3 regions of the Streptomyces sp. NPDC014764 genome follow, and region 3 is predicted to be linked to each of the others. Evidence: riboswitches for the same ligand, from Rfam matches in the RefSeq annotation. Region 3 holds a riboswitch; each other region holds the start of a gene.

What was found. A riboswitch is a leader RNA that binds a small molecule or an ion and turns the genes downstream of it on or off. The one in region 3 is predicted to bind cobalamin.
Region 1: linked by a shared signal. The riboswitch ahead of ACF1AG_RS17790 (ABC transporter substrate-binding protein) and the one ahead of ACF1AG_RS07905 (energy-coupling factor ABC transporter permease) in region 3 are both predicted to bind cobalamin.
Region 2: linked by a shared signal. The riboswitch ahead of ACF1AG_RS01880 (prenyltransferase/squalene oxidase repeat-containing protein) and the one ahead of ACF1AG_RS07905 (energy-coupling factor ABC transporter permease) in region 3 are both predicted to bind cobalamin.

What each region holds. Positions count from the first base shown of each region.
Region 1 is NZ_JBIBXY010000006.1:292,118-302,269, reverse strand. It holds gene ACF1AG_RS17825 (carboxymuconolactone decarboxylase family protein) at 1-334, opposite strand, end outside; gene ACF1AG_RS17820 (carboxylesterase family protein) at 414-2,303, opposite strand; partial or broken gene ACF1AG_RS17815 (IS5/IS1182 family transposase) at 2,440-2,544, shown strand; gene ACF1AG_RS17810 (serine hydrolase domain-containing protein) at 2,654-3,946, shown strand; gene ACF1AG_RS17805 (glyoxalase superfamily protein) at 4,911-5,243, opposite strand; gene ACF1AG_RS17800 (ABC transporter ATP-binding protein) at 5,328-6,113, opposite strand; gene ACF1AG_RS17795 (FecCD family ABC transporter permease) at 6,110-7,225, opposite strand; gene ACF1AG_RS17790 (ABC transporter substrate-binding protein) at 7,222-8,187, opposite strand; cobalamin riboswitch at 8,296-8,417, opposite strand; gene ACF1AG_RS17785 (class I SAM-dependent methyltransferase) at 8,446-9,063, opposite strand; partial or broken gene ACF1AG_RS17780 (DUF6531 domain-containing protein) at 9,216-10,152, shown strand, end outside.
Region 2 is NZ_JBIBXY010000001.1:405,661-415,812, reverse strand. It holds partial or broken gene ACF1AG_RS01910 (maleylpyruvate isomerase) at 1-110, shown strand, start outside; gene ACF1AG_RS01905 (lytic transglycosylase domain-containing protein) at 180-605, opposite strand; gene ACF1AG_RS01900 (ECF transporter S component) at 914-1,762, opposite strand; gene ACF1AG_RS01895 (ATP-binding cassette domain-containing protein) at 1,759-3,423, opposite strand; gene ACF1AG_RS01890 (energy-coupling factor transporter transmembrane component T) at 3,420-4,601, opposite strand; gene ACF1AG_RS01885 (SCO2322 family protein) at 4,594-5,256, opposite strand; gene ACF1AG_RS01880 (prenyltransferase/squalene oxidase repeat-containing protein) at 5,253-6,470, opposite strand; cobalamin riboswitch at 6,579-6,717, opposite strand; gene ACF1AG_RS01875 (TetR family transcriptional regulator) at 6,847-7,497, opposite strand; gene ACF1AG_RS01870 (glycosyltransferase family 4 protein) at 7,705-9,162, shown strand; gene ACF1AG_RS01865 (class I SAM-dependent methyltransferase) at 9,156-9,896, shown strand; gene ACF1AG_RS01860 (prenyltransferase) at 9,893-10,152, shown strand, end outside.
Region 3 is NZ_JBIBXY010000002.1:636,070-646,221, reverse strand. It holds gene ACF1AG_RS07940 (DNA repair ATPase) at 1-2,211, shown strand, start outside; gene ACF1AG_RS07935 (SGNH/GDSL hydrolase family protein) at 2,470-3,270, shown strand; gene ACF1AG_RS07930 (hypothetical protein) at 3,413-3,928, shown strand; gene ACF1AG_RS07925 (MFS transporter) at 4,031-5,257, opposite strand; gene ACF1AG_RS07920 (ATP-binding cassette domain-containing protein) at 5,365-6,225, opposite strand; gene cbiQ (cobalt ECF transporter T component CbiQ) at 6,222-6,971, opposite strand; gene ACF1AG_RS07910 (energy-coupling factor ABC transporter substrate-binding protein) at 6,978-7,349, opposite strand; gene ACF1AG_RS07905 (energy-coupling factor ABC transporter permease) at 7,346-8,056, opposite strand; cobalamin riboswitch at 8,086-8,269, opposite strand; gene ACF1AG_RS07900 (ABC transporter substrate-binding protein) at 8,461-10,053, shown strand; gene ACF1AG_RS07895 (ABC transporter permease) at 10,098-10,152, shown strand, end outside.

The DNA.
Region 1 (10,152 bases), on a different contig from region 3:
CCTGAAGGTTCGTCGTCGCCTCTGCCAACGCCAGTGCGGCGCGCTCCGCGGGGGTGAAGACCTCCGTCTCGCGCCAGGCCGGCAGAAGACCCAGGCGCTGCGCCGTCTCGCCGGCCTCGAGCGCCGTACGCGTGTGGACGCGCAGGCAGTACGCGCATCCGTTGATCTGGGAGACGCGGATGTTGACCAGTTCCACCAGGCCGGCCGACAGGCCCACGCGAGTGGCCGCCGCACCTGCCGCCTGCGCGGTCCGAGCCAGGGCGCGGAACACTTCGGGGTCGGACTTGTCGATGAAAACGTGCTGGTCACGGGATGACGTCGTGGTGACGGCCATGGTGCTCCCTGGGTTCGTGTGCGGACGGGAAGACGATGCGGTTCGCCGGGCGACCGGCTCCGCCGAGTGGGTTACGCCGTCACGGCAGAGGGCCTTCGTGGCGCAGCCAGAAGTCGACGGCGTCCGGCCGGGGCCGGGGCGCCACGGCGCTGCCGGCGTCGAATCTCATGACCTTGTCCGTCTCCTCCTGGAAGGTGGGCCAGTGCGGAAGCCCCGGCCCGTTCGGATCCCCGGTGCGCGCGAAGTTGATCCAGTAGCCGCTCATCTGGTCGCGCAGGGTGAAGTCACGCTCGTCGTACGCGGCGTCGCCGTCCTCGCCGAGGTTGTCGTACGCGTACATCACCTCCGCCCCGTGATAGGCGCCGAACCGTCGCAGACCGGCCTCCGGGGGGACGTGCGTGAAGTGGTAGGTGTAGGCGTCGGCGTTGCCCGAGTGCGTCTGCAGCATCGCCCATCGGCGCATGGCGCGGGTCATCACCTTGTCGGTCTCGGCCCGGAGGAGGGAATCGAGTACCTGCTCCTCGGTGTCGCCGGGGTAGAGGCGGAGGAACAACTCGGCGTCAGAGCCGTGCTCTTCGCGGACCGCCTGCCGGTAGTCGTCGACGTCGGCGTCCGGAGGACTGAGCAGAGCGAGGGAGGCCTCGTCCGCGTTGCTCCCGACGAGGACCGGTACGTCCGACTGGTCGCCCGCCGCATAGATGTCCGCGGGCACCCGGTCGAGGACGTACCCGTCGACGGACGGGCGCCAGTGACCTTTCAGGGGTTCGGCCGCTTCCACGACCCGGTCCGCGGGCATGCGGCGCATCTCCTCCACGGTGGCGCCGCCCAACCGCTCACTCAGGTCCGTCCCCGCCGCTTCCGCCGCCGGCCGGGTGTCGTACTGATCGCCTCGGTCGGTGTCGCCGAGCGTCCCCATGCAGGCTCCGCTGCCGCCGATGACACCGTGCACCAGTCCCTTGGCACGGGGCGTCGCGCCGAGGATGCAGACGCTTTCACCGCCCGCGGACTCGCCGGCGATCGTCACACGCTCGGGGTCGCCCCCGAATGCCGCGATGTTCTGCCGCAGCCACCGGAGGGCGGCGATCTGGTCGAGCAGCCCGTAGTTGCCCGAGGCGCCGACACCGGACTCCTCGGCGAGGCCGGGGTGCGACAGGAAGCCGAGCACGCCGAGGCGGTAGTTGATCGTGACGGTGATCGCCTCGCCTCTGGACGCCAGCGACTCGCCGTCGTAGAGCGGCAGGGCTCCGGAGCCGGTGGCGAATCCGCCGCCGGGGATGTAGACGATGACGGGAAGCTTCGCCGCCGAGGGGTGGGTGCTGCGCCAGATGTTGAGGTACAGGCTGTCCTCACTCACCGGATACGGATTGAGGAGGGTCCCCTCCAGCGGTGCTTCCACCACCTGGGACAGCGCGCGGGTGAGGAAGGTGGACGTGCCCTGGACGGGAACATCGGAGAACCGGTCGGCGGTGAGCAGATCCGAGCGCGGTTCGGGAGGCTGCGGCGGTCGCCATCGCCGGTCGCCGACGGGAGGCCGGGCGTAGGGGACCCCCGCGAAGATCTCGACGTCGCGCTCGTCGTTGAGGACCCCCCTGACCGGCCCCTCCCGCGTGGGAACGGTCCGGGACGGCCGGGGATCGGCGCTCCCGGCGGCGCGGTTCTCCGCCGGGGGGTAGGCGAGTACGGCAGTGGTGCACAGGACCGCTCCCGCGAGCAACCAGGCCCCTGCCTTGAGCAGGGCGGGGCCCCGGAGCCACCAGCGGGTGGTGAGACCGAGCGCGACGAGACAGGCGACGACCAGCCCCCATCCCCACCACGGTGCGCGGTTGAGCCAGGCGACCGAGAAGGCCGCCGCGCTCAGAGGGAGGAAGGGGATCCACCTCCAGGCGGAGCGCCTCGGCCCGCGCGGCTCGCGCGGGCGATCGCCGAGGAGGCGTTGAGCGGCCGGAACCGCCCGCTGTCTTCTTCTCATGTCCACCGCTGCCTCGCGCTCGGGACTCGCGTGGGCCGGGCGCTTAGTTGACGTGTCAAGTTCTGGTCCACTGTAACCCACGCGCGCACACGGCTCCGGCGTCGGCGGCTCGCCCGAGCAGACCGCGAAGAGTCCGGGAACAGCCGGCCTGCACCGCCGCTACGAACGCAAGGCCGAACACTTCCTCGCCTTCGTCGGCATAGCCGCAGCCCTCATCGCCCACCGCCGACTCGCCAAGTGAAACAACGTGTTACTCGGCTGGCCCGGCCTGAGCCATGGGGGTGTCCCCACACCCGCTCGGAGGCTGCCGCCATGGGCGCAGCCGACCCGCCGCGACAGAGTGTGAAGGCATGAAGGCAATACGGAAGACCTCGCGGGCCCGCCTTGCCACCGCCGCTCTCCTCGCCGGCGCCGTCGCGTCCACGGCACTCGCGCCTGGTACTGCGGCCGCCCCCCACCCGGCGTCTGCGGACACCGCGGCCTCCGCGGCCGGCCGGCTCACCTCCCGGCAGCTCCAACGCGAGACGGCCCGCGTCCTTGCAGAGGGTGGGTTCGTCGGCATCACAGTGCGGGTGCGTGACGGCGCCCGCACAGTACACGCCCGAGCGGGCAAGGCCGAGCTGCACACCGGCCGCCCAGTGCCCCGCGGGGCGGAGTTCAGGATCGGCAGCGTCACCAAGACGTTCGTGGCCACCGTGGTGCTGCAACTCGTCGCCGAGGGCCGCCTGTCCCTGGACGACACCGTCGAGCGCTGGCTGCCGGGTGTGGTGAGCGGCAACGGCAACGATGGCAGCCTCATCACCGTCAGGAATCTATTGCAGCACACCAGCGGCATCCACAACTACGGTCCCGAAGAGGACACCGGGAACACCGCAGCTGATTTTGAGCGGACACGATTTGACCACTGGGACGCCGAGCAACTGGTCGCCGGCGCGGTGCGCCACCGGCCGGATTTCCCACCCGCACCGGCCGATGCGCCCAAGCCCGACTGGAACTACTCCAACATCGGCTATGTCCTCGCCGGGATGGTCATCGAGAAGGCCACCGGGCGGCCCTGGGCCGAGGAGGTACGCGACCGCATCGTCCGGCCGCTCGGCCTGACTGGCACCTACGCCCCAGGCGACGACCCGTACCTGAAGCCGCCGCACGCCCACACCTACCACCTGTTCCCCGGCTCGGTCACCTGGACCGACACCACGGCCAGGAACATCTCCCAAGTGGACGCGGCCGCTGCCCTTGTCGGCACCGAACGAGACGTGGACCGCTTCTTCACCGCCCTGCTCGGCGGGCGCCTGCTGCCTCCCGCCCAGCTTGCGGAGATGCGCAGGACCGTGCCCGTCAGCGACAACTTCCAGGTGGGGTTTCCCGGCCTGCGGTACGGCCTGGGACTGATGCAGCAGCCGCTGACCTGCGGCGGCGATACCTGGGGCCATGGAGGGGACCTGGAGGGATTCACGGTGCGCACCGGCTTCTCCGCAGACGGGCGCCGCTCGGTCGTCGTCGTCGCCAACGGCACCGGCAGCGGCGAGCAGCTGCTCGCCGCCGAGCGGGCCGTCCGCGGGCTTGTGGACCGCGCCCTGTGCGCCGGTACCCAGGACATCGCCGGCTCCAGGCCGTCGGCCACCCCCCACAACAGCCGGTAGCGTTCCGGGGGCTTCAGGTGCCGGATGTCGACCTGCTGTCCGGCCGCCCTGCCGCCGGCGCGGGTGGCGATCAGCAGACGGTCCGGATCGGCGATCACCAGCGGACGGCGGATCCTGCGGTAGCGGCCGGCGGACTGGGCATCGGCGATCACCTCGGCGCGGTCGACGTCGCGGTGGTCGGTCAGGCCCCTCGCCACCGAGCCGGGACGCTGCCCCAGCGGGCCGACACGCCCCTCGCAATCGCCCCCGGCCGCCAGAACTGCGAGATCCGGCAGCAGTTCCTGGCCCCGCCGGCAACTCCACGCCGGTCACCGCTGACTGCTCGGAGATCCGCGTGCCGGTGCGGACCATCGTTTCGAGGCGTGCTGTCATCGTTCCTCCTTGCTGCCCGTGTGCGGGACGTCTGCCTCGGCGTCCACCAGGTGCACGCGCGGCGGGACTGGGTCCTCGCCGAACCGCTGCGCTGCCCCTGGCCTCGGTGGCGCGCAGCCGGCCGTGGGGCGCGGATCACGCCGGCTATCGCCGGCGGCAGGGAGGGGTCGGCCCATGAGTCTTCACGGTGGCCGGCAGCTCGCCGACGCAGCTCATGGAGTCCCACGGGCCGATTGTGGGAGCGAGTTTCCAGTGGTCGGGTGAGCGGGCCTCTTGTCCACGCGGCTGAGCGCAGAGCCGCGGTGTCGCGGGAGATCATCGCGTCCACGGCCCCCACTGGCCGGACAGCCTCTTGACTTACCCGACAAAATCATCAGGTACGTCAGCATCCAGTCAGCATCTGGCCGGGGCAGTCTGGCATTCGTACTCCCGGTCGGCGGCTTCACGGCAGCTTGCTTCGCGCATGTCGCACGGGTGAGAAGCCCGCTCGCCACGGCGCACGATGTTGTGGAGGGTCGTTGTCATCTGTCTCGCGGACGCGTACTTGCTCAGCCACCTGCACAGCTTCCCTGTTGTGCACTGCTGGTGAGTGTCATTCCGCCGGCGTGCCGATCCGAAGCCGGTTGCCGTCAGGGTCGTGCAGCTCAATCTCACGCGCCCACGGAGCGTCCTTCGCCTGCACCCCGAACTCGGAGGCAATGGCCTCGACATCACGAACGCGGAGGTAGACGAGCGTGTCGGGACTGGCATCGCCCTTGTGCTCCGACAAGAACAACCGCACCCCGCCCCGGGCGACCTCGACGAACGCGGGAAGCCCCGGTTCGTAGCGGTGTTCCCACTGCTTGGCGAAGCCCAGCCGCTCGTACCAGGCGACCGCCGCAGCGGCGTCCTCGACGCGAAGAATGGGAATGACGCCCTCGTCCATGGCGTCATCGTCGCAGATCGTCCAGGGTGTTCGTCGCCCGATGCGGCACCAGGTCGCGCGGACGCACGCGGTAGTCGGGGGCCTTCAGTTGCGTGGCTCTTCGGGGAGGAACGTCACCTGCGGGGCGCCCGTGCGCGGATGGGTGGATACTTCCGCCGCCACTCCGTAGACCTCGGCCAGGAGCCCGGGGGTGAGGATCTCGGCGGGTGGGCCGGAGGCGGTGACCTCGCCGTGGTGCAGGACGTAGAGGCGGTCGCAGTAGTAGGCGGCCAGGTTCAGGTCGTGCAGGGCGAGCAGCACGGTCGCGGGCAGACGGCGCAGGGTGTCGAGCACGGACAGCTGGTGCCGGACGTCGAGGTGGTTGGTGGGTTCGTCGAGGACGAGGAGGGTGGGCTGCTGGGCGAGGGCGCGCGCGATGAGGACGCGCTGGCGCTCGCCGCCGGAGAGCCGGTCGAAGGGGCGGCCGGCCAGGTGGACGGCGTCGACCGCGAGGAGCGCGGAGTCGATGAGGCCGGCGTCCTCGGGGGTGTCGCCGGCGAGGAGCCGTTTGTGCGGGGTGCGGCCCATGGCGACGACCTCGCGGACGGCGAGGTCGAAGTCGGCGGCCGAGTCCTGGACCACCGCCGCCACGGTGCGGGCCAGTTGCCGCACCGGAAGCGACCAGGCGTCGCCTCCGTCGACCCGGACCTGACCGGTGTCGGGGCGCAGGACGCGGTAGACGGTGCGCAGGAGGCTGGACTTGCCGCTGCCGTTGGGGCCGACGAGCCCGATGGTCTCGCCCGGGCGGGCGGTCAGGGAGACGTCGCGGACCAGGTGGCGGGCTCCGGCGGTGAGCGTGACGCCGTCGACGCTCAGTTCGGTCGCGGTCATGCCACTCCTCGGTCGGTGCCGCGTCGGGCGTCCCGGCGCATCAGCCACAGGAAGAACGGTCCGCCGCACAGGGCCGTGAGCACGCCGACGGGTATTTCCATCGGTGCGGCGATGGTCCGTGCGGCGATGTCGGACCAGATGAGGAAGACCGCTCCGCCGAGTGCCGCCGTCGGCAGGACCCGGCGGTGGTCGCCGCCGACGAACAGGCGCACGATGTGGGGCATCATCAGGCCGACGAAGCCGATCGGTCCGGCCGCTGCGACCAGCACACCCGTGACGAGGGAGAGCAGGACGAACAGGCGGGCGCGGAACCGGGCCACGTCCAGCCCCATCGTGGTGGCCGCCTCCTCGCCGGCCAGCAGCAGGTTCAGGTTGCGGGCCTGGATCATGAGGACGCCGATGCCGAGCAGGAGGGCCGTGCTCGGCAGCCACAGCGAGCCCCAGTTGACGCCGCCGAGACCGCCGAGGGTCCAGGCGAGGACCGCGCGGGCCTCGTTGCCCCGGGCGGTGGTGAGCAGCAGCAGATCGAGGACTGCGGTGAGTACCGCCGCGATCGCTACTCCGGACAGCACCAGCCGTGCCGAGGTGATGCGTCCGCCGGTGCGGGCGGTGGCGTACACGAGCAGGAGCGCGCCCAGGGCGCCCACGAAGGCGGCCATCGACAGGGAGAGGGGCCCGAAGAAGGTGACCCCGAACACGATCACGGAGACCGCGCCGAGCGACGCCCCCGAAGAGACGCCGAGCAGGTACGGCTCGGCGAGCGGGTTGCGCACCAGTGCCTGCAGAGCCGTACCGATGACCGCCAGGCCGGCGCCGGTGACCGCACCGAGCAGCACCCGCGGCGCCCGCACGTCCACCACGATGGTCTCCCGGGCCCGCGACCAGTCCGGCTGCTGCCAGTCGGCGCCCAGCGCGTGCGTCACGATGCCCCACACCTGGCCGGGCGGCACCCGGACGGAGCCGATCGCGAGGCCCGCCGTGGCGGAGACGACGAGCAACGCCGTGAGTGCCAGCAGTGTGACGGCCAGCCGTGTACGGCCTGTCTCCGGCCTGGTGGTCTTCCGCCGAGGCGCCGCCTCTTCGGCGGGCGTGCCCGTGGCGGCCTGGGTCACCGGAAGCTCTCGGGGTGCAGTCCGCGGGCCAGGTCCTCGACCGCGTAGGCCGAGCGGATGCCGACCAGGGTGGCGGTCAGCGGCAGGACGACGAACCGCTTGTTCCTGATGGCGGGTACGTCGGCGAGCGCGGGCTGGGAGAGCAGGTACTCCTTCTTCTCCTTCACGCTTCCGGCGCCCGCGTAGTCGTAGATCGCGATGACTTCCGGTTTGCGTTCGACGACCTGCTCCCAGGAGACGTCGCCGAAGACGTCGTCGAGGTCGGCGAAGACGTTCTCGCCGCCGGCCAGCCGGATAAGCTCGGTGCCCAGGCTCTTGCCGCCCGCGGTGAAGGCGCTCTTGTCGCCGCTGTCGTAGACGAAGACGGACAGCTCGGGCTCGCTCTGGACCTTGTCGGCGGCCTTGGCGACGCGGACCTCGAGGTCGGTGACCAGGTCGTCGGCCCGGTCCGGGACGCCGAAGATCGTGCCGATGGTGCGGATCTCGTCGTAGGTGTCCTTCATCGTCACCCGCTTCCCGCCGCAGTACTCGCGGTTGAGGTAGGTGTCGATGCCCGCGTCGGCGAACGCCTTGCGGGAGCGGCCCTCCTTCTCGTCGAAGGCGCTGCCGTAGCCGCCGTAGACGAGGTCGGGTTCGGCGTCCAGGACCTTCTCGAAGGACGGTTCCCTCTCCGCCAGTTCCGGTACGGACTCGTAGTCCCTCTCCAGCTCGGGCAGGACGGCGGAGTCGGGGAAGGCCGTGCCGACCATGCGGTCCTTCAGGCCGAGGGCGAGCATGAGTTCCGCCGGGTGCTGGTGGATGGTGACCACCCGAGACGGAGGCTTGTCGTACGTCGTCTTCACGCCGCAGTTGTCGACGGTGACCGGGAAGCCCTCGGACGCGGCTGCGGTGGCCTTCGCGTCCCCGCCGCCCTCGTCGGACGCACCGCAGCCGGTGGTCAGCAGCATGGACGACAGTGCCATGGCAGCGGCCGTGGCACGACGGAACCCGCGCGTGCGGGCAGGGGTGAACAGCTGGGACACGTGAAGCCTCCTGGAGTCCGCGCTCCTCGGATCGGGCCCGCGACGGACCAGTGTCCTGACTCCCGGATCGACGTTCCCTCCGCCTTCCCGCGCGGTGCGCAGTGGCATGTCGGAGGGGCGCTCCCCGGTCACAGTGGCGGGACCGTGCCGGATTCGCACCGGCTTCCTGTCTCCCGTCGCGGCGATGACCAGGTGATCCTACGGTCCTCCGAGCCGACGGCAAAGGGCGTGCGGACCCGGCCGCACGCCCTTTGCCTCCCTCACGCTTCGCAGACCGCCCGAGGGACGAGCCGCTCGGCACTCTCGTCGTAGGGGCGCCCGTCGAACCCGCCGAAGACCTCCACGCGGCCGAAACCCGTCTCCTCGGCCATCCGCGGCAGCTCCACCGCGCTGTACGCGAACCACGTCAAGGTGGCCCGCGTCACTCGCTCGCCCCGGACCAGCGACCAGCACCCACTCGCTGCGCAGGCGCGCCCACTCGTCCAGCACGGTGTCGGTCTGCACCATCAGGTCGTCGCCCCGCCGCACCACCTTGGGCGGGGTGACCCTGCGGGCCAGGAGCTCCTTCCCGGTGAGGTCGAGGACGAGCTTGCCGCCGGGAGCCAGGCAGGTGTACATGGTGCGCAACACGCGCGCGTTGTCGGCGGGGTCCTCGAAGTACCCGAAGGAGGTGAACATGTCGAGGACGACGTCGAAGCCACCCGGTGCCTCGTACTCGCGGGCGTCGGCCCGCACGTACGTCACCTCCGCACCGGCGTCGGCCGACCGCTTGCGTGCCCGGTCCAGCATGGCCGGGCTCAGGTCCACTCCGGTCACGCGGTGACCGCGACGGGCGAGCGGCACGGTGAACACCCCGGGTCCGCATCCGGCCTGTCCGCAGAGGTTGTACAACTGCCCACCCAGCACGCCGCTCGCGCAGGCGCGCGGCCAGCGGCTGCTGGCCGAAGACCACGGCGTCGGAGCGAGGGCTGCGGCGCAGTGCCTCAAGCGGTGTCCGGTCGGCAGATGCTGTCGCCACTGACTACCTGCCCGAGGGCCAGGGCGAGGTGCCCTGGCATCAGATCGTCGACACCCGTCTGAACGACGCGCTGGTGGCGTGGGTGAACGTCTCGACCGGCAACCTGATGCTGGCGGCCACGGACTTCGACATCGCGGGCGTCGGCCAGAGACTCCAGTTGACCCGCACCTACAACTCCCTGGAACCCCCGTGGGGGAAGGTGTCGCAGCCGTGGTGGCAGGCGTATGAGTGCTACCTCCAGGTGAAGGACGGTGAGGTGGGCGTCTTCGACGCCACCGGCGAGCTGCTGCACTCCACGGCCAACGCCGACGGCACGTACACGACGCCGGCCGGTTACTCGAAGGACCTGAGGAAGAACGCGGACGGGATCTACACCCTGACCGACCGCAGGTCCGGCTCGAAGGACACGTACAGCGAGCACGGCACCCTCACGAGGGTGACGGACAGGAACGACGGCACGATCACCGTCGACCAGCACGACGAGGGCGCCGAGCACAAGGGCTTCAAGCTCACCGAGACCCGCTCGGGCCGTTGGATCGACCTGGTCAAGACCTACCCGAACCAGTGGCAGGCCAAGGACCACACAGGCCGCACCGCCGTCCTCGACCTCGACGGGGCCGGGAACCTGGCCAAGGTGACGGACACGGCCGGCAAGGCCACCGCCTACGAGTACGACTCCTCCGTCGGGTGACGAAGGTGACCACCCCCGAGGGCACGGTCACCCTGTTCACCTACGACGGCCACAACCGCGTCACCTCCATGCAGCGCGCCACCGAGTCGACGTCGAGCGGCCACACGGGCCCGACCTGGCGCTACGACTACACGGCCGCCACATCGGCGGATGCGGCGACGACCACGGTCACCGATCCGGACGGCGACGCCACGAA
Region 2 (10,152 bases), on a different contig from region 3:
TGTCCGACACCGACGCCCTGCTGGTCGGCACGGGCCGGCGCACGTCCACGGCCGGCGAGACCTCCGCGCTGGGCGGTCCCGACGCGCGGCTGCCGCTGGTCCTGGGCTGAGACGGGCGAAGGCGGCGGCCCCGGGGATCGGGGGGCCGCCGCCTTCGGTATCAGGGTGACGCTCGCTCGTCAGTACCAGTTGTTGGCCTGCCAGAAGGACCAGGCGTCGCAGGCGCTGCCGTAGCGGTCCTTCATGTAGTCCAGGCCCCACTTGATCTGGGTCGCCGGGTTGGTCTTCCAGTCCGAGCCGGCCGAGGACATCTTCGAGGCCGGGAGCGCCTGGACCAGGCCGTAGGCGCCGCTGGAGGAGTTGGTGGCCTTCGGGTTCCAGCCGCTCTCGTGCGACACGATGTTGGAGAAGCACTGGAACTCGGCCGAGTTGCCGATCATCTTCTTCGCGGTCGCCTGGGCCGAGGCGGCGGTGGGGGCCGCCGTGGTCGCGGCCTGTGCGGGCGCGGCGGCGATCAGCGTGCCGCACGTGGCGGCCGTCAGGGCGGCGCCGACGACGGCCTTCTTCGGGGTGGCGACGGAGCGGAGGATGGAAACGGCGGACACAGGCGGCCTTCCGGTCGGATGCAGGGGAGTCGCGGCCCCGCCGTGCGGCGGGGGCATACGTCGGCGCCGCGACCCGTGGGGTTCGTCGGCGCCTGGCGACTGCTCCACAGAAACAAATCACCGGATCGCCCGCAAAGGTCCCCTTTACTACCGATGGTCGGAGATTCTCGTACCGACCTGTCCGCAACGTCCGTTTTGGTGCGCGATGGTCCCGAGTGGGCGCGCGACCGCTCTACGGCCCTCCTTCGTATGTGACGCCGGTCATGTGCGGTGCTTCACCCCCACGCCCACACGGCGCGTACGCACCCTCACCCAGGGGCGTCGTCGAATGTGACCGGCGCCTCGAAAGCGGCCCTGCGGGTGGCGCGGCGCAGCGCCCGCAGCACCGTCGCGCCGACGGTCAGCGTCAGCACCACCGTGATCACGGCCCGCCCCAGGTCCCAGCCGAGGGAGGTGGCCAGGCAGTACGCGACGAAGCGGGCCAGGTTGGCGGCCACCGGGTCGTCGCCGTCGAAGGCGATGTTCGAGGCGAGCGAGCTCATGAAGGTCCAGCCCGCCAGGTTCATCACCGTGCCGTAGGCGAAGGCGGCGAGGAAGCCGTAGACGGCGAGCATCCACACCTCGAGGCGGCCCCGCAGCCGGTCCGGGCCGGGCAGGAAGCCCGCGCCCATGGTGAACCAGCCCATCGCCAGCATCTGGAACGGCAGCCAGGGGCCCACCCCGCCGGTGAGCAGCGCGGACGCGAACATCGTGACCGAGCCGAGGGCGAACCCGAACCCCGGGCCGAGGACCCGGCCGCTGAGCACCATCAGGAAGAACATGGGCTCAAGACCGGCGGTGCCCGCGCCGATGGGACGCAGGGCCGCGCCCGCCGCCGCGAGGACGCCGAGCATCGCCACCGCCTTCGCGCCCAGGTTCGACTCCGAGAGGGCAGCCGCCACCACGGCGACCAGCAGCACGAGCAGCCCCGCGAAGAGCCACGGCGCGTCCCCCTCGTGCGCGTTCACCGCCGACTCCGGCGGAGCGAGGAACGGCCAGCCGAAGCCGGCCACGCCCACCGCGCTCACCAGGGCCAGCGCCAGCCAGGTGCGGGGGCCGAGGCGCAGGGCGCGGGCCTGCCGGTCCACGGGCCGTGCGGGTGTCGTCGGCGCGCTCATCGCTCCAGCGCCTCCTTCACCTGGGCGACCGTGAGCCAGGGCTGCGGCGCCAGGATCTTCGCCACCTGCGGGGCGAACGCCGGGGACGCCACGACCACCTCCGCCGACGGGCCGTCCGCGATCACCTCGCCCTCGGCGAGCAGCACCACCCGGTGCGCCAGCTCCGCCGCCAGTTCCACGTCGTGCGTGGCCATGACGATGGCGTGGCCGTCGGCGGCCAGCCGGCGCAGGATCGCCGTCAGCCGGGCCTTCGCGGCGTAGTCCAGGCCGCGCGTCGGCTCGTCGAGCAGCAGCAGGGGCGGCCTCGCGGTGAGCACCACCGCGAGGGCGAGCGTGAGCCGCTGTCCTTCGGACAGGTCCCGGGGGTGCATGGTGTCGGCGACCGACGGCAGCAGCTCACCGAGCAGCGCACGGCAGGTGCCGGGGTCCGCCTCCGCGTCACGGTCGGCGGCCGCGCACTCCGCCGCCACCGTGTCCGCGTAGAGCAGGTCGCGAGGCTCCTGCGGGACCAGGCCGACCTTGCGGACCAGGTCGCGGGGGCGGGTGCGGTGCGGGACCGCGCCGCCGGTGCGGACCGACCCGGACGACGGGGCGACCAGCCCGACCAGCGCGCCGAGCAGCGTCGACTTGCCGGCGCCGTTGCGGCCCATGAGCGCGACCGTCTCACCCGGCGAGACCGTGAGGTCCACCCGGGTCAGGGCCTGCACCCGGTCCCGGCGGACCGCGAGGGACCGCGCCTCGGCCACCGGTTCGGCAGCGCCGGTGTCCTCCTTCCTCGCCCGTCCGAAGAGACGCCTCGCCGGGGCAGCCGTCCGGGGAGCGGCGGTGTCCGGCGCGGGCCGCCCGCCCTCCAGACGCTCCCGCAGCGGGGCCGCCCTGCGGCGGGCGTCGCGGACCGTCAGGGGGAGCGGGGACCAGCCGGCCAGGCGGCCCAGCTCGACCACCGGCGGGCAGACCGGGGACACCGCCATGACCTCCGCCGGGGAGCCCATCCACGGCCGCTCGCCGGGGCCCGGCAGCAGCACGACCTGGTCGGCGTACTGCACGACCCGCTCCAGGCGGTGCTCGGCCATCAGGATCGTGGTGCCCAGGTCGTGCACCAGGCGCTGGAGGACCGCGAGGACCTCCTCGGCGGCCGCCGGGTCCAGGGCGGACGTCGGCTCGTCCAGGACCAGCACCTTCGGGTGCGGGGTGAGGACCGAGCCGATGGCCACCCGCTGCTGCTGGCCGCCGGACAGCGTGGAGATGTGCCGGTCCCGCAGGTCGGCCAGGCCCAGCAGGTCGAGGGTCTCCTCGACGCGGCGGCGCATCACGTCCGGCGGAAGGCCCAGCGACTCCATGCCGTAGGCGAGTTCGTCCTCCACCGTGTCCGTCACGAAGTGGGACAGCGGGTCCTGGCCCACCGTGCCCACCACGTCGGCGAGTTCACGCGGCTTGTGGGTGCGGGTGTCGCGGCCGGCGACCGTCACCCGGCCGTGCAGGGTGCCCCCGGTGAAGTGCGGCACCAGTCCGCCGACCGCGCCCAGCACGGTCGACTTGCCGACGCCGGACGGGCCCACCACCAGCACCAGTTCGCCCTCGGGGACCTCCAGGTCGACGTCCCGCACGGCGGGCCGCGCCGCGCCGTCGTAGGTCACCGACACGTTCTCGAAGCGGATCACGTCGTCGGCTCCTTGCGGGGGTCGCGGGCCGCCTCGGGGGCGGGGGTGACGAAGGCGGGCAGCAGACCGAGCAGCACGGCCGCCGCCGGCCACAGGGGCAGGGCGGGCGGCTCCAGCGGGACCACACCGGGGTCGAGACTCCCGGGGTCGAGCGAGCCGGCCAGGATCATGAGGGCCGCCACGGCCGCGCCGGACGCGGAGACCAGCCAGGCGCGGGCGTCCCACGGGTCCGGGCGGTAACGGGTGCGCACGCTGCGCCGCCCGCCGAGCCACAGGCCCGCCAGCGCCGACGCCAGACCGGCCAGCAGCACGGGCAGCCCGTAACTGCCGCCCGCCGCGGTGAGCAGCCCGTACGTCCCCGCGCACACGCCCAGCAGGCCGCCGAGTGTGAGGGCGGCGGTGGTGCGCCGCACGGAGGTCGGCACCTCGGCCGTACGGCCGTACCCGCGCGCGTCCATCGCGGCGGCCAGGGAAACCGAGCGCTCCAGCGCGCCCTCGAGGACCGGCAGGCCCACCTGCACCAGACCGCGCACGCCCTTGTCCGGGCGGCCCCGCAGCCGGCGCGCGGCACGCAGCCGCCGTACGTCGGCGATCAGGTTCGGCGCGAAGGTCAGCGCCACCACCACGGCAACCCCCAGCTCGTACAGGGCGCCGGGCAGCGACTTCAGCAGGCGGGACGGGCTGGCGAGGGCGTTCGCGGCGCCCACGCAGATCAGCAGCGCGGCCAGCCGCAACGCGTCGTACAGGGCGAAGGTCAGGCCCTCCGCGGTGACCCGGCCGCCCAGGCGGATGCCCTGAGCCCAGTCGGGCAGCGGTACCTCGGGCAGCGTGAACAGGGTGTGCGTGCCGGGGATCGGGGAGCCCAGGACGATCGCGAAGGCCAGCCGCAGCACCAGCACGGCGGCGGCGAGCTTCACGAACGCGCCGTAGGAGCGGGCCCACGGGGTGTGCGGGCGGCGGACGGCCACGACGTATCCGGAGACGGTGATCAGCAGGGCGAGCAGCAGCGGGTTGGTGGTGCGGGTGGCCGCCGTCCCCAGCGCGAGGGCCCACAGCCACCACGCGCCGGGGTGCAGGGCGCGGCGCGGGCGCGGCACGGAGACGCCGACGGGCGGCGTCCCCCGGTCCGGGCGCGGGCGGGCGAGGCCCTGACGCCCGGAGCCGTCCGCCTCACGCACGGCGACGGACCTGCCAGACGGCGGCGGCGCCCAGCACGACCACCACCGCGGCGCCCGCGATCAGCCCCACGGAGGGCCCGGAGCCGCCGTCGTCCTGCGCGGAGGCCTCCTCGTCGGTCTCGGCGGCCCCCGTGGAGGCGGACCCCTTCCCGCCCGTGGCGACCTGCTCGCCGCAGCCCTTCGCCGGGTAGCCGGCGATCGCGCACAGCAGTGCGTTGCTGTCGTAGCGCAGCGGCTCGGCGACCGAGGCCAGCGCCTCCGCCGTCGTGGCGTCCTGAGCCATCTGCGCGCAGGCCGTGCGGCCGGCCGGCGGCTTCGCCCCGGACGGGGCGTCGGCGGGCGTGCCGAAGTCGATCACCAGCGCCACTCGCTTCGTGCCGTCCTCGGCGGGCGTCTTCGCGCAGATGGTGTCGAAGTCGGCGGTGCCGCGCGGCTTGGCCGCGTCGCCCGAGTCCTCGCTGACCGAGAAGCGGAAGCCCAGCACGTCGCCGTCCGCGGGCCGCGACATCGAGGGGCCCACGGTGGCGTACGTCCACGCTGAGCCGTCCCGCTCCCAGAAGGACCAGTAGCGGTACCCGGCGGCCTGGGCCTGGCCGGCGCCCGCCAGCAGCGGCAGCAGCGCGGCCAGGAACAGCACGGTGAGGCGGCGGGTCACGGCTGCTGCCTCTTGGTGCGGTTGCTGATCAGGAAGCCGATGCCGATGCCCGCGACCAGGCAGACGCCGACGAACCACCACACGCCGAACGGGGAGTCCGAGTCCTTCTCGTCCTCGGCCTTCTCGGTCGCCTTCGCGGTCTTCTCGGGGGCGGCCGGGCCGGCGGCCCGGAGCTGCTTCACCAGGTCCGTGCCGCCGAAGTCGCGCGGGTCCGCGCCGGTCGCGTGGGAGGCGAGGATCAGCTGCGCGTAGGCGCCGGGCCCGCTCTGCGCGGCCCAGTCGGCGGCGTTCTTCTCCAGCCAGGCGTACGACTTCTCCGCCTGGGCCGTGTCGCCCTGCGCGGCGAGTGCGACCACCGCGTCGGCGGTGTTGCCGAAGTCGGGCTGGTCCGCGGCGCCGGGCGTCGAGGCGAGCAGGTACCCCTTGGCGGCGAGCGCGCCTGCCAGGTGCGCGGCGCCGTTCGCGGCGGCCTGCGCCGGGGTGGTCGCCTCGACGCAGGAACCGGCGGCGCCGTCGCCCTTGCCGGGCTCGACCAGCAGGCCCTTGCCGAGCGCGCCGAGCACGCCCGCCGCCGTCGCGTCCGCGTTGGCCGTCAGCGAGCCGTCCTTCTCCGGCTGGTACGCGAACGCGCCCGCGCCCTCACCGGTGCAGGGCAGCTCCAGGCCGAGCAGCGCGTCGTAGGGGGACTTGCCGCCCTTCCTCACCTCACCCGGCTTCTCGCCGGCGGCGGCGAGCGCGCCGACGACGACGGACGTGGAGTTGGTGTCGCTGGGGCCGCCCGCGGTGTAACCCCAGCCGCCGTCCTCGTTCTGCACGGACTTAAGCCAGCCGACGGCCTTCTCCGTGACGGCGTCGTGGCCGCCGAGCGCGGCGAGCGCCTGCACGGCGGCGGCGGTCTGGTTGGTGTCGACCATGGTCTTCGCGTCGCACGCGGCGGACGGGTCGGCACGGAACGGCGCGAAGGAGCCGTCGGCGCACTGCTGGCCGGTCAGCCAGCCGACGGCGGCCTTAGGCGGCTCGGCGCCGGCGGCGTGCTGGGCGAGCAGGGCGAGCGACTGGCGCCACACCCCGTCGTACTGCGGATCGGTGTCCCCGTACAGCGCGGACGGCAGTGCCTGCGGGGTCGGCGACGGGGACGAGTCGGCTGCGGCCGGTGCGGCGGCGCCGAGGACGGCGACGGCGGCCAGCACCGCTGCGCTGCGGCGGACGTTCATGACGGGCGGGTGCCTCTCCCTGAAGAGGGCCGGGCAGCGCGGGACACCCCGGCGGCTCGGCTCCGTATACCTCGACGGTGCCCGTGCACCGGCGGATGCCGGGCACGTGAGCCGGTCACGATCCGTGCGGGGCATTCCGGCTCACCGTCCCCAGGACGGCTCACGGTTGCGGGTCAGCGCCGGATTCGCACCGGCTTCCCCCCGTACGGCTGTGATACGACGCGGCCACTCTACCCGCCCGTAGAACGGGTGTCCGGGGCGGCCGGGGGCGCGAGGAGAGGCACACAGGCGTGAGGTGACGGGCGTCACGGCGCCCGTGAGCCGTCCCGCACCCGTGGGCGGGTGCGGGCGAGGGGGAGTCGTTGACCGCGTTCCGTCAGTGCTGCCCGGAGCGCGGCGGAGCCGTCAGGTCGATCAGCCGGCACACCGTCTCGATGTCCACGCCCACCTGCTCGATGGAGGCCCGCCCCGACAGCCAGGTGATCAGCGTCGAGTGCCAGGTGTGCCCGATCACCCGGACGGCCGAGAGCTGCTCGGGCGTCGGGTCCGTCAGATCCGTGGCGTCGAGGATGATCGCCGTGGTCCGCCGGAAGACCTGCTCCACCTCCGCGCTCACACTGCGGTCCGCGAAGGTCAGCGCCCGCACCATCGCGTCCGCCAGGTGCGGGTCGCGCTGCATCGCGCGGAACGCCCGCATCAGCGTCCCGGCGACCCGCTCCGCCGCCGTCTCGCCGGCCGGGGGCTTCTTCCGCAGCGTCGCGTGCAGATGCTCCAGCTGATCCTGCATCGTCGCCACCAGCAGATGGATCTTCGACGGGAAGTACCGGTACAGCGTGCCCAGCGCCACCTGCGAGGACTCCGCGACCTCACGCATCTGCACCCCGTCGAAACCGCCCCGCGAGGCCAGCCGCGCGCACACCTCGAGGATGCGTCGGCGCCGCGCCTCCTGCCGCTCCGTGAGCGGGGAGGCCGGCCCGGCGCGCCCGGCGTCCGGCGCCGCCTTGGTCCTGTGGGCTTCCGCGGGCATGGGTCCCGTCCGTGACAGTCGGTGAGGATCGATGATCGGACAGCATGGCACGGCGTCCGCCGTGGCGTGAATCACCTGATCCACCGCTGCCGACGTTCTTACCTGCCGGTAGATTCGGTTCCTCCGAACGATCAACTCTGAAACTTGTTCTAGATCGGCGTCCCGTCGTACTGTCGCGGGACAGTGCAGGCAGAAGGGGGTCCCAGAGTGACCGCTGAGGCCAGTCAGGCCGGGCCCTCGGCGGGCCCCGCATCCGACGGCTCGCGACCGCTCCGCATCGCGCTCCTCACCTACAAGGGAAACCCGTTCTGCGGCGGCCAGGGCGTCTACGTGCGCCATCTCTCCCGCGAACTGGCCCGGTTGGGACACCGCGTCGAGGTCATCGGCGCCCAGCCCTACCCGGTGCTCGACGAGGGGTACGACGGGCTGAGCCTCACCGAGCTGCCCAGCCTCGACCTCTACCGGCAGCCGGACCCCTTCCGCACCCCGAAGCGTGACGAGTACCGCGACTGGGTCGACGCCCTCGAGGTCTCCACCATGTGGACCGGCGGCTTCCCCGAGCCGCTGACCTTCTCGCTGCGCGCCCGCCGCCATCTGCGCGCCCGCCGCGGCGACTTCGACGTCGTCCACGACAACCAGACCCTCGGCTACGGCCTGCTCGGCGACCTCGGCGCGCCCCTGGTCACCACCGTCCACCACCCCATCACCGTGGACCGCCGCCTCGAACTGGACGCCGCCGAGGACTGGAAGCGCCGTATGTCGGTGCGCCGCTGGTACGCGTTCACCCGCATGCAGAAGCGGGTCGCCCGCCGCCTGCCGTCCGTGCTCACCGTCTCCGGCAGCTCCCGCGACGAGATCGTCGAGGACCTCGGCGTACGGCAGGACCGCATCCACGTCGTCCACATCGGCGCCGACACCGACCTGTTCTCCCCCGACCCGTCCGTGAAGGTCGTCCCGGGCCGGATCGTCACCACCTCCAGCGCCGACGTGCCGCTGAAGGGCCTCGTCTACCTCGTCGAGGCGCTCGCCAAGGTGCGCGCCGAGCAGCCCGACGCCCACCTCGTCGTGGTCGGCAAACGCCCCGCCGAGGGCCCCGTCGCCCAGGCGATGGAGCGCTACGGCCTCGAAGGCGCCGTCGAGTTCGTCAAGGGCATCTCCGACGCCGAACTCGTCGACCTGGTGCGCTCGGCGCAGGTCGCCTGCGTGCCGTCGCTCTACGAGGGCTTCTCCCTCCCGGCCGCCGAGGCGATGGCCACCGGCACCCCGCTGGTCGCCACCACGGGTGGCGCCATCCCCGAGGTCGCCGGACGCGACGGGGAGACCTGCCTGGCCGTGCCGCCCGGCGACGCGGACGCGCTGGCCACCGCGCTCACCCGGCTCCTCGGCGACAGCGGACTGCGCGCCCGCCTCGGCGCCGCCGGACGCGAGCGCGTGCTGGCCAACTTCACCTGGGCGCGCGCCGCCGAGGGCACCGTCGCCCGCTACCGCGAGGCCATCGGCACCGCCCGCGCCGGCCGGGGCGGGGCCCCGCGCGCCACGGCACCGGCCCCCCAGGCCCCGGCGCCCGAGAACCTCGACCTCGTCCCCGACGCTCTCGCGGACACGGGCGTCGTACCCGTCTCCGCGGCCGACTCCTCCGACCGTGAAAGCAGGGCCACGTGCTGACCGTCGACTTCTCCCGGTTCCCGCTCGCCCCGGGCGACCGCGTCCTGGACCTCGGCTGCGGCGCCGGACGGCACGCCTTCGAGTGCTACCGGCGCGGCGCCCAGGTCGTCGCGCTGGACCAGAACGGCGAGGAGATCCGCGAGGTCGCCAAGTGGTTCGCGGCGATGAAGGAGGCCGGTGAGGCGCCCGCCGGCGCCACCGCCACCGCCATGGAGGGCGACGCCCTCGCCCTGCCCTTCCCCGACGAGTCCTTCGACGTCGTCATCATCTCCGAGGTGATGGAGCACATCCCCGACGACAAGGGCGTGCTCGCCGAGATGGTGCGCGTCCTCAAGCCGGGCGGCCGCATCGCCGTCACCGTCCCGCGTTACGGCCCCGAGAAGGTCTGCTGGACCCTGTCCGACGCCTACCACGAGGTGGAGGGCGGCCACATCCGCATCTACCGTGCGGACGAGCTGCTGGGGAAGATCCGCGAGGCCGGCCTGCGCCCCTACGGCACCCACCACGCCCACGCGCTGCACTCGCCGTACTGGTGGCTGAAGTGCGCCTTCGGCGTCGACAACGACAAGGCGCTGCCGGTGCGGGCGTACCACAAGCTGCTGGTCTGGGACATCATGAAGAAGCCGCTGGCCACCCGGGTCGCCGAGCGGGCCCTGAACCCGGTGATCGGCAAGAGCTTCGTGGCCTACGCGACCAAGCCGCACCTGCCGCGCGCCGAGGCGGACGCCACGTGACGACCTCCCGGCCGGCCGGCGACCCCCGCACCCCCAGCTTCGAACACCTCGTCCTCAACGGCGTGCTGACGCCCGAGGAGGCGGTCCGGACCGTCGCCGGGATCCTCGCAGTGCAGCGGGAGGACGGCGCCGTCCCGTGGTTCCGCGGTCACCACCTCGACCCCTGGGACCACGTCGAGGCCGCGATGGCGCTGGACACGGCGGGCGAGCACGAGGCCGCCGAGCGGGCCTACCTGTGGCTGGCCCGGCACCAGCT
Region 3 (10,152 bases):
CTCGCCGACCGCCCCCTGTGGGACCGGCACCTGCCGTCCGAGTCGCCACGGGTCGGCCGCGCCGAACACCTCGCCGCACGGCTGCTGCGCGAACACGGCCCGGACGCGCTCGCCGCCGCCGACGACCTCCCCGCGCTGGTCCGCACGGCCGCCGAGGAGGCGTACGACGAGGGCTACGAGCGGGGCGTGCACGACCATGACGCCACCGCGCTCCTCACCGCCCTGCTGCCCCTGTTCGACGGCGCCGGCACCCTGCGTCACGCCTCCGCCGCCCGCGCCCACGCCCTGCTGTTCTGGGCACACGGCACCACGGAACCGGAGCGCGCCGACTGGACCCGCCGCGCCCGCTCGCTGGCCCGGGTCCGGGACGCCTTCGGGGCGCCTCCCGCGCTGGACGCGCTGCGGGACGAACTCGCGCGCGCGGTGGGGGAGTGGGACCCGGACGCCCCGGTCGGCCCGGAGGCGTGCGCGGCGTACCTCTTCGACGAACTCACCACCGGGCCCGAGGGGTTCGTGATCAGCGCCCGCGCCCGCACCCTGCTCGACAAGTTCCGCCGCACCGTCGCCGGCGAGGCCTACGACGAGGACCTCATCGCCCTCGGTGACCTGCGCGCGCGCCGTCAGCTCGTCGAGGCGTGGCTCACCGCGTACACGCGGGCGTCCGGTGAGGAGGCGGACGCCGGGGACCTCGCGGAGGCCGTGGCCGCCGAGCTGTGCCCGGACGTGCCCCGCCACGAGTCGGACGCACCCCTCACCGCCACCGTCGAGGGCCTGGTCTCCACCCACCCGCGCATCACCGACCGCCGTCTCACGCTCCGTCTCGACGAGTTCCTCGCCCGCACCGACGCCTTCCGGACCCGCGAGGTGCCCGCCTTCCGTGCCTTCCAGCGCCGCCGCGCCGCCCTCGTCACGGCCGAGCGGGCCCGGCTGCGCCTGGACGACCACCGGCCGCGCGTGATGGCGTCGTTCGTCCGCAACCGGCTGGTGGACGAGGTGTACCTGCCGTTGATCGGCGACAGCCTCGCCAAGCAGCTCGGCACCACGGGCGAGTCCGCCCGCACCGGCGCCGGCGGACTGCTGCTCCTGCTGTCCCCGCCGGGCTACGGCAAGACGACCCTGATGGAGTACGTCGCCCACCGCCTCGGACTGGTCCTGGTGCGGATCAGCGGCCCCGCGCTCGGCCACGGCGTCACCTCGCTCGACCCGGCGGAGGCCCCGAACGCCACCGCCCGCCAGGAGATCGAGAAGATCAACTTCGCGCTGGCGGCGGGCAGCAACACCCTGCTGTACCTGGACGACATCCAGCACACGTCGCCCGAACTGCTCCAGAAGTTCATCCCGCTGTGCGACGCCACCCGCCGGGTGGAGGGTGTGTGGCAGGGCGAGCCGCGCACCTACGACCTGCGCGGCAAGCGGTTCGCGGTGTGCATGGCCGGCAACCCCTACACCGAGTCCGGCGAGGTCTTCCGGGTGCCCGACATGCTGGCCAACCGGGCCGACGTGTGGAACCTGGGCGACGTCCTGACCGGCAAGGAGGACGTCTTCGCGCTCAGCTTCGTCGAGAACGCCCTCACTGCGAACCCGGTCCTCGCGCCGCTCGCCGGCCGCGACCGTGCCGACCTGGACCTGCTGATCCGGCTCGCGTCCGACGACCCGACGGCCCGCCCGGACCGTCTGCTCCACCCGTACGCGCCGACCGAACTCGACCGGGTGCTCGCGGTGCTGCGTCATCTGGTCACCGCCCGCCGCACGGTGCTCGCGGTCAACGCGGCCTACATCGCGTCCGCGGCCCGCTCCGACGACGCCCGCACCGAGCCGCCGTTCCTGCTCCAGGGCTCGTACCGCAACATGAACAAGATCGCCCAGCGGATCCAGCCCGTGATGAACGACGCCGAGCTGTCCGCCGTGATCGAGGACCACTACACGGCCGAGGCCCAGACCCTCACCAGCGGCGCCGAGGCGAACCTGCTGAAGCTCGCCGAACTGCGCGGCACGCTCACGCCCGGACAGGCCGACCGCTGGGCGGAGGTGAAGGCGGCCCACGTCCGCACACTCACCCTGGGCGGCCCCGACGACGACGCCCTCGCCCGCGCGGTGTCCGCCCTCGCCCTGCTCGGCGACCGCATCGCGGCGGTGGAGTCGGCGATCACGCGCGCGGCCGACCCCCGGCGCCTCTTGGCGACCCCGTCGCGGCAGGACGGGGAGGGCTGAACGAGGGCCGTCGAAAGGGACGTTCGACGAGACCGGTGCCGGGCCGCGCGGGGGGCGGCCCGGCACCCTTTTCCGCCACAAGATTGGCGTGAACATGGCGCATCCGAGGTTTATCTACGCGCGGAGCGCGATCGGTCACATCAGTATCCGGGTCATAGCGGATGACTTTCCGACCGGTAGTTACCGCGCGGTATTCCTCCCTGCTACAACACCAGTTGCTCCCTCAACTACCGTCGCGAGTTTCGTCGTGAGAGGCGGATGCACGTGTCAACGCGTTCACTGGGAACAACTCTCGCCACCTTCATCCTCGGTGTGGCGACCGTCCTCGGCCTGGCACACCCTGCCGCGGCCGCCGGCCATCACTACGTGGCGCTCGGCGACTCCTACTCCTCCGGAGTGGGCGCCGGGAGCTACACCTCCGAGAGCGGCGACTGCAAACGCAGCACCGTCGCCTACCCGCAGCTGTGGAGCAACGCCAACGCCCCCGCGTCGTTCAGGTTCGTCGCCTGCTCGGGCGCGACCACCACGAGCGTGGCCTCCACGCAGCTGGGCGCGCTGTCCTCCACCACCACCCTCGTCAGCGTCACCGCCGGCGGCAACGACATCGGCTTCGCCAACGTCATGCAGACCTGCGTCCTGCAGAGCGAGGCCACCTGCGTATCCGCCGTGAACAGCGCCGTCTCGCAGATGCAGAACTCCCTGCCGGGCAAGCTCGACTCGCTGTACTCCGCCATCCGCTCCCGCGCCCCCCAGGCCCGCGTCGTCGTCCTCGGCTACCCCCGCTTCTACAAGCTGTCCGGCAGCTGCATCGCCGGCCTCAGCGAGACCGAGCGCGGCGCCATCAACAGCGCGGGCGACACGCTCAACTCGGTCATCGCGAAGCGTGCGGCCAACGCCGGGTTCGCCTGGTCAAGCGTGGTCGACGAGTTCACCGGCCACGAGATCTGCTCGGGCGACGCCTGGCTGCACAGCGTCACCATCCCGATCGGCAACTCCTACCACCCGAAGGCCGTCGGCCAGTCCTCCGGCTACCTCCCCGCCTTCCGCTCGGCGGCCTGACGGCACATCAGCGGCACGCGCAGGCGGCAGCATTCCGTTTTGTCCTCTGGCGGACGCGCGTAGACCCCGGGCATCATCTGTCTGCTCCGCCTGCACAGCCGTCCCTCACCCCCACCCTGGCCCCCAGCAGGAAGGACCCCCCATGAAGACCCTCAAGGCCCCGAAGCTCCGCTCGGTCCTCACCGCCCTCGCCCTCGTCGTCGCCCCGGGCGCGGCCGTCGTCGGCACCGCGGGTGAGGCCTCCGCCGCCACCAAGATCAGCCACGCGACCGCGACCTCCATGTTCAGCCAGGTCGGCATCACGTGGTCGTCGTCCGGAGGCTGCTCCAACCGCAACGTGTCCACCTGCACGTCCTTCGACCAGCTCAACCTGGCCACCGCCCAGGGCGCCCAGACCCTGAAGCGGGCCAGCGGCTGCGCACTGAACATCACCGGCGGCACCGAGACCGGGCACGCCTCCGGCACGTACTCGCACTGGAACGGCTACAAGCTCGACTTCTCCAAGACGACCTGCGTCGGGAACTACATCAAGAACACGTTCACCTACATCGGCGTGCGCGGCGACGGGGCCCAGCAGTGGCAGTCCGGCTCGGGCAACGTCTACGCCGACGAGGGCAACCACTGGGACGTCACGTACTACAACTGCGGCGGCTGCTGACAGGTCCCGTCCCGGACGCTTACGTCTACGCGGTTCCCCGCGCCCCAACACCCCAGGGGCGCGGGGAACCGCGCGAACGGCAGGACAGGACGCCGAGCCTTCTCACACGGCAAGTCCGCCGGAGGCGCCGGCACTGGCCTCGGCCTCCCGGTGACGGGACCCCCGCGTACCGGCGGCAGGGGCCACGAAGACAGCCGCGGCGACGAACGCCAGGACCACGACCATCGCCGGGCGCAGTCCGTAGTGGTCGCCGAGGAAGCCGAGGGTGGGCGGCCCCACCAGGAACGCGACGTAGCCGATCGTCGCCACGAGGCCGACCCGGGCGGTCTCGTCGGGCCCCGAGTCACCGGCCGCCGACAGAGCCACCGGAAAGCCCAGGGACGCGCCAAGTCCCCAGAACAGGACGGCGGCCGCCGCCACGACGGCGTTGTCGGAGAAGATGACCAGGCACAGACCGACGGCTCCGGAGACCGCGCTGGCCCGTACCACGGTCGCCCGGCTGTAACGGGCGAGGAAGAAGGCGCCGCCGAAGCGGCCCAGGGTCATCGCGGCGGCGAACCCCACGAAGACGAGCGAGCCGAGCGCGGCGTCGAGACCGTGGCCGTCGACCATCAGCAGCGGCAGCCAGTCGTTGGCGGCGCCCTCGGCGAGAGCCATGGCCAGGACGATGGCCCCGATCATCAGCAGCCGCCGGTCCTTCCACACCCGCGGGCCCGCCGGCCGTGCGGAGCCCGAAGCGGGCGCCGCGGCACGGACCCCGATTCCGGCGGGGACGCCGCCGATGGCGTACCCGAACATCGCGGCCGTCACCGCGGCCACCGCCAGAAGATGCCAGTGGGCGGGAAACGCCGCCGCGGTGGCCGCCATGCCGGCCAGGCCGCCGACGACGGTGCCCAGACTGAAGCATCCGTGCAGCGTGGGCAGGACCGGCCTGCCGGTGATCCGCTCGACGTCGGCGCCGTCCACGTTGATCGCCACCTCGCCCGCCCCGACCCCGAGGCCGAACAGGCACAGGCCCGCGGTGACCAGGGCCGCGGAGGCGAGTGCGGTGCCCGCGCCCACGACGACCACACTCGCGACGACGAACAGCGTGCCGAGCGCCGTCACGGGCCTGGTCCCGAACCGGGACACGAACCGGCCGGAGCACAGGATGCCGACCATCGAGCCGACGGACAGCCCGAACAGCACCAGCCCCATCTCCCCCGTGGACACACCCAGACGGTCACGGACGTCCGGGGTGCGCGTGATCCACGAGGACATGGCGATGCCGTTGAGGAAGAAGAAGAGGTACAGCGCCCGGCGGCGCCGGCGTACGGCAAGGTCGGTCAAGGTGGGGCTCCGCCGGGGCTGGTGAGAACGAGGGGCAGGCAGGCGATGATCCCGCTCACCCACCGAGTAGGAACAAATGTACACATCGGACCGTCGGCGCCTTTGACCTAGCCCGGCCGCCCGCCCCCGTACTCCGGCAGGGCGGCCAGCGCCGCCAGCTCCTCCGGGGTGCGGGGACCGGCGTCCGCGGCGCCGGCCGGCCCCCGCGCCCGCAGGAACAGTCCGGCCGCCACGCCCCAGGGCAGCCTGAGCCCCGCCGCCGTGAGGAGGTCCCGCCGGGACAGCGTCTCCGCGGCCGGGCCGGTGTGGGCGCCCGACGGGGTCAGCAGGGCCGCGTCGTCGGCCCAGCGCAGGGCGAGGTCCACGTCGTGCGTGGCCATCACCACCGTCGTACCGCCCGCCCGCAGACCGTCCAGGGTGGCCAGCAGCCGCTCCTGACCGTCGGGGTCGAGGCCCGCCGTCGGCTCGTCCAGGATCAGCACCCGCGGCCGCATCGCGACCGCGCCCGCGATCGCCGTCCGTTTCCGCTGCCCGTACGACAGCAGGTGCGTGGGCCGGTCGGCGAGAGCGGCGATGTCCAGCGCCTCCAGCGCCTCCGCGACCCGCGCGCGCACCTCCGCGTGCGGCAGCCCGAGGTTCAGCGGCCCGAACGACACGTCCTGCCCCACGGAGGCGGCGAACAGTTGGTCGTCCGGGTCCTGCACCACCAGCTGCACGGTGGTGCGCAGCGCGGTCAGCCCTTTCCGGTCGTGGCGCACCGCACGGCCCGACAGCAGCAACTCCCCGCCATGCGGCCGCAGTCCGCCGCTCAGCAGCCGCATCAGGGTGGTCTTGCCGCTTCCGTTGCGCCCCAGCAGGGCCAGCGCCCGGCCCTCACGCACCTCGAAGTCCAGCCCGGTGAACACCGGCGGCCCCTCCTCGTACGCGAACGACACGCCCCGCAGGGCCACCGGCACCGACTCGCTCACGACAGGGGCCCTTCCAGTACACAGGTGAGGACGGCCAGCGCCGCCAGGAGCGCCGCGCTCGCGGCCGTGAAGCGGGCGGACACCCGGGCCTCCGGCACCAGCACGCGCAGGGTGCCGTCGTAGCCGCGGCCCGCGAGCCCGGTCTGCAGCCGCGCCGCACGGTCGAAGGACCGCACGAACGCGGTCGCGCCGAGCCCGCCGAGCGAACGCCAGGTCGCCGCCCGGGTGGTGTGCCCGAGCCGGGCCGCCTGCGCCGCGTGCACCCGGCGCACCGAGTCCAGCAGCAGAAAACTCATCCGGTACGTCACCAGAGCCACGTCCACCAGCGGCGCCGGCACCCCGGCGCGCACCAGCCGGGGCAGCAGGTCCGACATCGGCGTGGTGAACGCGAACAGCAGCACGCCCAGCGAAGCCGCCGAGGTGCGCAGCAGCAACTCCCCGGCGCGCAGGGGCCCGTCGGGGGCGGGCGACACCAGGCCACCCGGCCCGCCCACCCGCACCAGCAGGGTCAGCGCCCCGGTGACGCAGAACCCCAGCGGCACCCGGTACGCCCGCCACAGCCGCCCGGCCGGCACCCCCGCCGGGCCGAGCAGCAGCACCAACGCGGTGACCAGCACCAGCGGGGCGCCCGGCCACGGGGGCAGTGAGACCGCGAGGGCGGTGAGGCCCAGACCGAGGACGGCCTTGTCCACGGGATGGCGGCGGCGCCAGCGGCTGCTGTGCGCCGCCGCGTCGATCGGCAGCAAGGCCTGTCAGTCCCGTCCGCCGTCGGCGCCGGTGCGTACCTCCGCGTCCGGACCCTGTGCGCCGGCCCGCTCTCGCGCCCGCGCCTCGCCCTGCCGACGTCCGCGCCGCAGCCCGAAGTAGTACGCCAGGACGCCCGCGCCGAGTGCGGCCTGGAGGGCGAACAGCGCCGACTCGATCTCCCCGGACGGCGGTTCGTACAGCGGTGAGAACCACGGCTCGTAGTCCGGGTCGATCTCGGTGATCGCGGTCTCCGCCTCGCCGTCCGCCCCGGCGAACGGCTCCTCCTTGTGGTCGCCGAGCCCGAGCGCCAGCGGGATCACGGCGAGGACGGCGACGAGCAGCAGGAGCAGGGTGTTGATCCTCGCGTTGCGGCTCATCGGGCCACCGCCCCGGCCGACTCGGCGCGCTTGCCTCCGGCGACCGAGGTGACCAGCACCCCGAGCCGGGTCAGCTCGCCCTTGCTGGACTGCACCAGCAGACGCATCACCAGCACGGTCAGCAGCCCCTCGCTGACCGCGAGCGGGATCTGCGTGACGGCGAAGATGGAGCCGAACTTCCCCAGCGCGCCCAGGAATCCGCTGCCCGGGTCGGGGAACGCCAGCGCGAGCTGGACGCTGGTCACGCAGTACGTCGACAGGTCGGCGACGAACGCGCCGCAGAACACCGCGCCCATCAGCGGCACGTCGTACCGGCGCAGCAGACGGTAGACGCCGTACCCGGCCCAGGGGCCGACGACCGCCATGGAGAAGACGTTGGCGCCGAGCGTGGTGAGCCCGCCGTGGGCGAGCAGCAGCGCCTGGAACAGCAAAGTGATGGTCCCGAGCACCGCCATGACCGGCGGCCGGAACAGGATCGCGCCCAGCCCCGTGCCGGTGGGGTGGGAGCAACTCCCGGTCACCGAAGGCAGTTTGAGCGCTGACAGGACGAACGTGAACGCTCCCGACGCGCCCAGCAGCAGCGTGCTCTCGGGATGTTCTCTCACGTCACGGACGAGCGACCGGGCCCCGTGGACGACGAACGGCGCCGACGCGACGCCCCAGGCGACCGCGTGCGCCGGAGGCAGGAAACCCTCGGCAATGTGCATGGCTCAGCAGACCCTCTCCAGCACCTCGTGGATGGTTGACGCGCCTTGGCCGGTCTCCTGGCTGACGGGTACCACCGCCCGTGCTCCGCCTTCCCGGGTCCCGAAGGACCCAGTGGCTGCCCCTGAGGGCCGGAGCCGGACTTCCCGATCACAGTGGCGAGGGCCGCACCGGTATCGCACCGATTTCCCGTCACCAAGGCGTGGTGACAGTAGTCCCCGTCGCGGCCCGGTGACAAGCGGCGACGGGGGCGCGCGGAGGGCGCCCGGCGGCTCGGACCCCGGCGCACACCTGCGCGTTCGGGCAGCCCGGCAGCCGAGGTGACTGGAGGGCCGCCGTCCTGGGCAGGGTCTACCTGCAACTAATATGCAAGAGCGATTTTCCAGCAAGAGGGATGTGAGGTTCGATGACGACCCGACGACGCATACGGGGCGCCGCCGCCGTGCTGGCGACGGCCGCGGCGGTCTCCGCCTGCTCGGCGCCGGGCTCCGGAACCGCGGACGACGCGGCGGCCGGCGAGTCTGTGGTGATCGGCGTCTCCACCGAGCCCGACACCCTCAGCCCGCTCCTCGGCTACGGCAAGGACGGCAACTCCAAGCTGTTCGACGGCCTCCTCGCCCGCAAGGCCGACATGACCCTGGAACCCGCGCTGGCCACGGCACTCCCGCGGATCACGGACGGCGGACGCACCTACACGTACACCCTGCGCAAAGGCGTGAAGTTCAGCGACGGCAAGCCGCTGACCGCACGGGACGTCGTCTTCACGTACCGCACGGTCCTCGACGACGGCACCAACAACACCGCCAGGAGCGAACTCGCGGCCGTCAAGGACGTCCGGGCGGTGGGCGACGACACGGTCGTCTTCACCCTCCACCACCCCTACGCGCCGTTCGCCGCCCGCACGGTCCTGCCGATCGTCCCCGAGCACGTCGCCGGGAAACAGGACCCCAACACCGGCCCCTTCAACACGAAGCCCGTCGGCACCGGACCGTACGTCCTCGTCGACTGGCGCAAGGGTGAGAAGCTCACCTTCAAGGCCAACCCGCACCACTGGGGCGGCGCCCCGAAGGTGAAGAAGCTCACCATGGCGATCGTCGGCGACGACGACGTCCGCGCCACCCGGCTCCGCTCCGGCGACCTCGACGGCGCGGTCCTCCCGCCCAACCTCGCCGCCACCTTCAAGAGCGACGACGACAAGAAGACCTACCGGGCCACCTCCTACGACGTCCGCGTCGTCACCCTCCCCAGCGGCAACCCCGTCACCGGCGACTCCGCGATCCGCCGCGCCCTCGACCTCGCCGTCGACCGGCAGGCCATGGTGGACAAGATCCTCGACGGCGCCGGCCGCCCCGCCTACGGCCCGCTGCCCGTCGACGACCCGTGGTTCGCCGAGGACACCGAGCGCCCGCGCGACCTCGCCGCGGCCGGCCGCATCCTCGACGCCGCCGGCTGGACGAAGGGTGAGGACGGCATCCGCGCCAAGGACGGCCGCCCCGCCCGCTTCACGCTGTACTACCCCTCCGGCGACAAGGTCCGCCAGGACCACGCCCTCGCCTACGCCTCCGACGCCAAGAAGGCCGGCATCGACGTCCGGGTGGAGAGCGCCACCTGGGAGGTCATCGAGCCCCGCATGCACCGGGACGCCGTCCTCGCGGGCTTCGGCAGCACCGGCGACCCCGACTTCGGGCTCTACACGATGCTGCACTCCTCCCTCGCCGGAGACGGCTTCAACAACATGGCCCACTACGACAACCCGGCCGTCGACCGCGCCCTGGAGACCGGCCGCCGCGCCCAGGACCCCGAGACCCGCAGGGCCGCCTACGACGCCCTCCAGCGCGCCCTCGTGAAGGACCCCGGCTACACCTTCCTCACCCACATCGACCACCTGTACGTGCTCGCCGACCGCTGGAAGGGCCTCACCACCCAGACCGAACCGCACGAGCACGGGTTCGCCGCCGGACCCTGGTGGAACGTCGAGGACTGGCAGCCCGCGGCATGACCCACGCCCCCCGGCGAGCCACGACCCGCGCCCCCTGGCGCCCGATGGCACGGCTCACGGCGCGCCGCGCGCTGTACGCCGTGCCGGTGCTCCTCGTCG